3 regions of the Defluviimonas sp. D31 genome follow, and region 3 is predicted to be linked to each of the others. Evidence: riboswitches for the same ligand, from Rfam matches in the RefSeq annotation. Region 3 holds a riboswitch; each other region holds the start of a gene.
What was found. A riboswitch is a leader RNA that binds a small molecule or an ion and turns the genes downstream of it on or off. The one in region 3 is predicted to bind cobalamin.

Region 1: linked by a shared signal. The riboswitch ahead of R5H32_RS07980 (CbtB domain-containing protein) and the one ahead of R5H32_RS17545 (ABC transporter substrate-binding protein) in region 3 are both predicted to bind cobalamin.
Region 2: linked by a shared signal. The riboswitch ahead of R5H32_RS08050 (DUF1636 domain-containing protein) and the one ahead of R5H32_RS17545 (ABC transporter substrate-binding protein) in region 3 are both predicted to bind cobalamin.

What each region holds. Positions count from the first base shown of each region.
Region 1 is NZ_JAWQFN010000003.1:320,068-322,320, reverse strand. Features, by position in the region: gene cobA (uroporphyrinogen-III C-methyltransferase) at 1-311, shown strand, start outside; gene R5H32_RS07985 (DUF1636 domain-containing protein) at 308-625, shown strand; cobalamin riboswitch at 685-902, shown strand; gene R5H32_RS07980 (CbtB domain-containing protein) at 934-1,104, shown strand; gene R5H32_RS07975 (CbtA family protein) at 1,126-1,857, shown strand; gene cobF (precorrin-6A synthase (deacetylating)) at 1,943-2,253, shown strand, end outside.
Region 2 is NZ_JAWQFN010000003.1:333,834-336,086, forward strand. Features, by position in the region: gene cobW (cobalamin biosynthesis protein CobW) at 1-1,021, opposite strand, end outside; gene R5H32_RS08050 (DUF1636 domain-containing protein) at 1,022-1,381, opposite strand; cobalamin riboswitch at 1,467-1,691, opposite strand; gene R5H32_RS08055 (NnrS family protein) at 1,729-2,253, shown strand, end outside.
Region 3 is NZ_JAWQFN010000012.1:7,373-9,625, forward strand. Features, by position in the region: gene R5H32_RS17535 (ATP-binding protein) at 1-91, shown strand, start outside; gene R5H32_RS17540 (hypothetical protein) at 88-840, shown strand; cobalamin riboswitch at 919-1,134, shown strand; gene R5H32_RS17545 (ABC transporter substrate-binding protein) at 1,294-2,253, shown strand, end outside.

The DNA.
Region 1 (2,253 bases), on a different contig from region 3:
GGCGGGTGCAGTTCGTCACCGGCCATGACGTCACCGGGGCGCTGCCCGAGGATCTGAACATCGCCGCCCTCGCCGACCCTACGGCGACGACCGTGGTCTTCATGGGCAAGCGCACCTTCGCCGAGCTTGCACGTCGCCTGCAGGGCGCGGGGATGTCGGCCGAGACGCCGGCGCTTCTGGCCGAAAGCGTCTCTACGCCGGCGGAAAAGATCGTTCGTGGCACGCTGGGGTCGATGGAGCGCCTGATCGAGGCCGAGGCCTCCGACGGGCCGGCGCTGATCCTGCTCGGCCCCTTGGCCGAGGGGAAATGAGCGCCGTCACCATCACCGTCTGCCGGTCCTGCCCGGCTGGGCAGGCCGGGCTTGCGTCGCGGCTCGCCGAGGCGGTCGGCGATGCCGCGACGGTGCGCGAGATCGACTGCATGTCTGGCTGCACCCGGCCCTCGAGCGTCGCCTTCCGCGCCGAGGGCAAGACCGCCTATCTCTTCGGCGATATAACCGAGGCCGAGATCCCGAATCTCGTGACCTTTCTTTCGCTCTACCTGGCCTCGCCCGACGGCACCCTTGCCGATGCGCGCCCGCTCGGGACACTGAGGGAAAAGGCGATCGCCCGGATTCCGGGGTGACAGGTCGCAATCGGCGCGGCGATTGGCGCTTATCCACCTTGACCGGATGGTCCGCTTGCTGGCAGATGGAAGGGCATGGTGTCCATGAGGCGCAAAGCGTCCGGACCGAAACGGGAATGGGGAAGGGTGGACCAAAGGCGGCACCCGAAGCCCCAACCGCCCCCGCGACTGTGAGCGGCGAGCGGCTTTCCAACGGCCACTGGGGTTCGCCCCCGGGAAGGCGGAAGGCCGCAGCGACCCGCAAGTCAGGAGACCGGCCATGTGGGAAGGCAACAAAAGCCGTCGGGTGTGACGGCAAGGAGAACGACATGAACGCTACGACCCATTCCGCCGCCAAGACCTCCACCGGGCTTCTGTCCATCGTGTTCGTTGCGCTGATCGGCGCGACGATGCTGTTCGTTGCGGGCCACGCCCAGTCGGCGACCCTGCACGATGCCGCGCATGACATGCGCCACGCGACCGGTTTTCCCTGCCACTGAGCAGGGCCTGACGGTCTCAAAATGATCCAACGTTTGCTGGCCGGCGGGCTGATCGCCGGCTTTGCAGCGGGGCTGTTCGCGGCTCTGCTGCATTTCGCATTCATCCAGGAGCTGATCCTCTTGGGTGAGGAATACGAAACCGGGTCGCTGACCCATTTCGCCGGTGCCGGCGGGGCACCCGCCCAGGCGGGGCACGACCACGCGGCAGGCGAGGCGGCGCATGATCACGGCGACGCCACCGCCGAGGGCGAAGAATCCGCGGTCACGCGCAATGCGCTCACGGTCCTCTTCACCGGGCTCATCTATGCGAGCTACGGGCTGATCCTGGTCGCGGGCTACGCGCTGGCCGAGCATTTCGGCCGCAAGGTCGACGCGCGGGAAGGCATCCTCTGGGGCATCGCGGGCTATGCCGCGTTCCAGCTCGCCCCGGCGATGGGCCTCGCGCCGGAACTGCCGGGCACGATCGCGGCGGATCTGGGAGCGCGGCAGGCTTGGTGGCTTGGCACCGTGGTGGCGACGGCCGTTGGGCTGGCGCTGCTGGCCTATGGGCGGAGCTTCGTCGCCGCCGGCATCGCCGGCGCGCTGCTGGCCGCGCCGCATGTGATCGGTGCGCCGCACATCGACCAGTACTTTGGCGTCGCGCCCACCGAGGTCGGCGCGGAATACTCGGCGCGCGTGCTCGGTGTCGGACTCGCGGTCTGGGCAGCGCTTGGCTGGCTCTCGGGCCGGCTCTGGGCCGGTTCGCGCGCCTGATCCGGCGGCGGCACGAAAACGGACCCCGCGCATGGACATGCGCGGGGTCTTTTGCAATCTATCACCGGACAGGAAAGGGCGGGATATGATCGAGCTTCTTCTCATCGGCATCGGCACCGGCAATCCCGACCACGTGACTCGTCAGGCCGAGAAGGCGTTGCGCTCGGCCGATCTGGTGCTGATCCCGAGGAAGGGCGCGAACAAGGCCGATCTCGCGGAGCTCAGGCAGGCGATCTGCGACGAGGTACTGGGGGGCAGCGCGGCGCGGGTGGTTGCGTTCGACCTGCCGAAGCGCGACGCGGAGAACCCCGACTACCGCGCCGGGGTCGACGACTGGCACGACGCCATCGCCAAGGTCTGGACAGACACTATTCAGGCCGAAATCGGCGATACGGG
Region 2 (2,253 bases), on a different contig from region 3:
CCGCGCGGATCGCGGCGGGGTCGATATCGTCGTGCTCGGCGATCACCACGAGCCGCGAGGCGCGCGGCGCATCGCCCCAGGGCTTGTCGAACTGCGCCCGGATCCGCGTGCCCACGGCCTGCACCAGCATCCGCATCGGCTTGCCGGCAACGGCGACATAGCCCTTCACGCGCAGGATGTTCTGTTCCTGCGCGAGCCGGATGATCGCGGATTTCAGCGCCTCGGGATCGGTGACTTCCGGCAGCTCGATCACGACGGTCTCGAAATCGTCATGTTCGTGGTCGTCATGGCCGTCATGGTGCGAGGGCCGCGCCTCGAGGTCATCCTCGGCGGCGGCGTTCAGGCCGAGGATCAGGCGGGGATCGATCCGGCCCTCTTCCATGTGCAGGACCGGCACCGGACGCGGGGCTTCCGCCTCGATCACGGCGCGCGCGGCGTCGAGTTCATCGTCACCCACCAAATCGGCCTTCGACAGAAGCACGATATCGGCGCAGGAGATCTGGTCCTCGAAGACCTCGGACAGCGGGGTCTCGTGGTCGATCGAGTCATCCGCTTCGCGCTGGGCCTGAACCGCGTCGACATCGGGGGCGAAGCGGCCGGCCGCCACGGCCTCGGCATCGGCGAGCGCGATGACGCCGTCAACGGTGATGCGCGAGCGGATCGCGGGCCAGTCGAAGGCCTTCAGGAGCGGCTTCGGCAGGGCAAGGCCCGAGGTCTCGATCAGGATATGGTCGGGACGCTGCGGCAGCGCCATCAGCGCCTCGATCGTCGGGATGAAGTCGTCGGCCACGGTGCAGCAGATGCAGCCATTGGCCAGCTCGACGATGTTCTCGGCCGGGCAGTTGTCGTCGGCGCAGGACTTGAGGATGTCGCCGTCGACGCCGACGGTGCCGAACTCGTTCACCAGAACCGCGAGGCGCTTGCCTTGCGGGTTCTGCATGAGATGCCGGATCAGCGTCGTCTTGCCCGCACCGAGGAAGCCGGTGATGACGGTGACGGGGATCTTGTTCAGGTCGGACATTCAGCTCTCCATCGGGGGAATACGCGCAAGCGACTGCTTGCGGAAGATCTGGGGGCGCTCGCGCCAGGGGACGATCCCGTCCCCGGTCGCGGCATAGGCGGCGGCACCGGCGAGGATGTCGGCGACATGCTCATCCGGGTTCAGGCCGCGATAGACGTAGGACCAGCGGCCGGGGCCGCTCAAAGCGATGTTGCAGCCGTGGTCGCAGGCGGAGAGGCACTCGACCGGCAGGATGCGGACGCCCTCGGGGGCGCCTGCGGCCTGAAGCGCCTCCAGGAGCCGGGTGCCCGGGCGTACCTCGTCCTCCGGGATGGGCTGGCCCATCCGGCAGGTGGTGCAGACATGAAGTGTCACGGTCACGCGCGGCTCATCCTTCTCCCTCACGGAAAGGGGCGGCCTGCGGGGGGCGCTGTGCCCCTAGCCGGTCGCGGAACCCCCCGTCCGCCGTCACAACGTCCTCGCTGGCAGGTCTCCCGGCTTGCGGATGCCGGAGCTTTCGCTCCGACGGCCCCTCCCCCTTCCCGGCATCTCGCCAGTGGGCCTCGGGGGGCCTCTCCGGCCACGGTCGCGGGGGCGGCTGCGCTTCGGCGCCGAACCACGGGTGGTCGCAAAGCCTGTCGCATTCCCTCTTCGCCTGCCTTAGGCAGGAACCAGCGCGCCTCTCCTGAGGCATTGACGCGCATCTTGTCAAGCAAGCACGGCCCCGCATGAACGGTTACGAAGCCCCGACGCACAGGAACGACCCGGCGGGTGCTGCGGGCGGCATCCTCGCCACCGCGCACCGTCCGATGTTCCTCGCCGCCGGGCTCTGGGCGGTCGTCGTGATCGGCTGGCGGGCCTTCGGCGAATCGGGCGGGCCGGCGGCGGATGCGCTGGGCTCGGCCACGCTCTGGCACGCGCACGAGATGCTCTTCGGCTTCGCAGGCGCCGCCTTCGCGGGCTACACGCTCACCGCCGCGCCGAGCTGGAGCCACCGCCCGCCGGCCGCCGGTGTGCGGATCCTCGTCCTGGTGCTCATCTGGATCGTCGCCCGGCTCGCGCTCGCCGGGCTGCCGGCGCTGCCGCTGCCGCTCGTCGCGACCACGAGCGCGGGATTCTTCGCCTGGCTCGCGCTGCTGCTCGGGCGCGAGGCCGTTGCCGGGCGCTCGGCCAAGGGCGCTCTACAGGCGGGTTTCGCGGCGCTCCTCGGCCTTGCCGATCTCGCCGTGCTCGGCGCCGGCGCCGATCCCCGC
Region 3 (2,253 bases):
GCGGCTGCGCGAATATGCCGAGGCGCGGCGGCGGTTCGGCCGCACCGGCCGCGGCGAGGAGAGCAGGGGCGGCGAGGGGGATGCGCCATGAGCGTTGCGACCGTGACGCGGCGGCGCATCCTCATCGGCGCGGGTTCCTTCGCCGATGCCGAGACCGCCATCGCCATCGCCGAACGCATCGCCGAGGCCGTCGCCGCCGATCTCGGCGGGGTGATGGTCGAGGAACCGGACGCGGCCGGGGTCTCCGGCCTCCCGTGCCAGCGCGTCGTCACCTCCTCGGGCATGCTGGTGGTCGCGCCCTCCAGCGCCCAGATGCGGATTCTCCTGGCCAGTGACGCGCGGGCGTTCCGCGCCCGCCTGTCGCGGGTGGCCGAGGCCCGCGCGCTCCACTGGAGCTTCGAGCGGCGCAGGGGCGAGCTTGTCAGCGGTCTCTGGGAGGCGGCGCGGAGCTGGGACCTGCTGCTCCTCGGCCACCGGCCAATCTCTCGCCGGCGCGGCAGCGTCGTCGCGATCCTGCCGCCCGGCCCGACCGAGATCGACGCGCGCGCGTTGGCCGAAACGCTGGCCTCCGCGCTCGGGACCGGGATCGTGACGATGACGCCGATGGCCGGCACGGAGGCGGAGGCCGAGGAGGCGCTCCTGCGCCGGGTCAGCCGGACCAATGCCGCCGTTGTGATCGTGGATCTCGGCGCCGGACCCGTGCGCGGCCCCGACGCGCTGCGCCGGCTTCTGGATGCCGCGCGCTGCCCGGTGCTGGTGATTGGCGCCGGGCGCGTACCGGCAACGATCGCCCATACAACGCAGATTCCGCCCGCGCCGAACGAGGACGGTTCGACCTGAGCGCGCAAGTTCGGGCGGCCCGTGTCGCTCCGGGTCGGGAAGCGGTCGGAACCGGCTTGACAGCCCAGCCGGGCAAAGGGCATGACGGCTGCCGATGGTCCCGGCCAAGCCAAGCGCGGCCGGGTGAAAAGGGAACACGGTAAGGAAGAGCCGCAAGGGCGCCGAAGCCGTGACTGCACCCGCAACTGTAGGCGGCGAGCGACCCCCGGATACCACTGGCCCCGAGACGGCCGGGAAGGTGGGGCGAGCATGGACCCGCAAGTCAGGAGACCTGCCATCGACGAACGTAGCCAGACCGGGCGGGCTGCCCGGGGAGGGTGTCGATGACTTGTGCCGGACGCGGTCCCATGCCGCGCGCTGCCTTGGCAGGCCATCATCCTTGCGTCGCGATGCGCGGCGCGGGGGTCTTCCCCTGTTGCCCCCCGGTCGCCACCTGACCCCGAGGGAGACCCCATGTTCCTGCGCACCGGCCTGACGGCCCTGCTCCTGTCCTCCACCGCCGCCGTCGCGGCGGAAGGCCCCACCCAATACCCGCTCACCATCGAGAACTGCGGCGAGACGATCAGCTTCGACGCTGCCCCCGGCGCGGCAGTGAGCGTCGGCCAGGCCGCGACCGAGATCCTCTATTCGCTCGGCCTCGGCGCCAAGGTCGCCGGTACCTCTGTCTGGTTCTCCGAGGTCCTGCCCGAGTTCGCCGACCTGAACGCCGGTATCGAGCGGCTCGCCGACAACGACCCGAGCTTCGAGAGCGTCGTCCCGAAGAAGCCGGGCCTCGTCGCGGTACAATACGAATGGCACGTCGGCCCCGAGGGCATCGTCGCCACCCGCCAGCAGTTCCACGACCTCGCGATTCCGACCTACATCCTGCCCACCGACTGCGTCGCCAAGGACAACACCACGGGCGCCGACGGCACTCGGCTCGCGATGTTCTCGACCGAGAGCGTGCATCAAGGCATCCGCGAACTCGCCGCGATCTTCGACGTGGCCGCCGATGGCGAGGCGCTCGTCGCCGACCTGACCGCGCGCGAGGTCGCCGCTGTCGAGAAGGCGCAGGTGCTTGGCCTCAAGGACGCCTCGGCGCTCTTCTGGTTCTCCTCGACCGAGCTCGCGGCCGATCCCTTCGTCGCCGGCCGGAAGGGCGCGCCGGGCTACATGATGGAGAAGCTCGGGCTCCGCAACGTCGTGGAAAGCGACGAGGAATGGCCGACTGTCGGCTGGGAGACGCTGGCCAAGGCCGACCCGACCGTGATCGTCATCGCCAGTATGGACCGCCGCCGCTTCGAGGCCGACGACGTCGAGAAGAAGCTCGAATTCCTGAAGACCGATCCGGTGGCGAGCCAGATGACCGCCGTCAAGGAAGGCCGCATCGTGGTGATGGACGCGCAGGACATGGAGGCGACGATCCGCACCGTG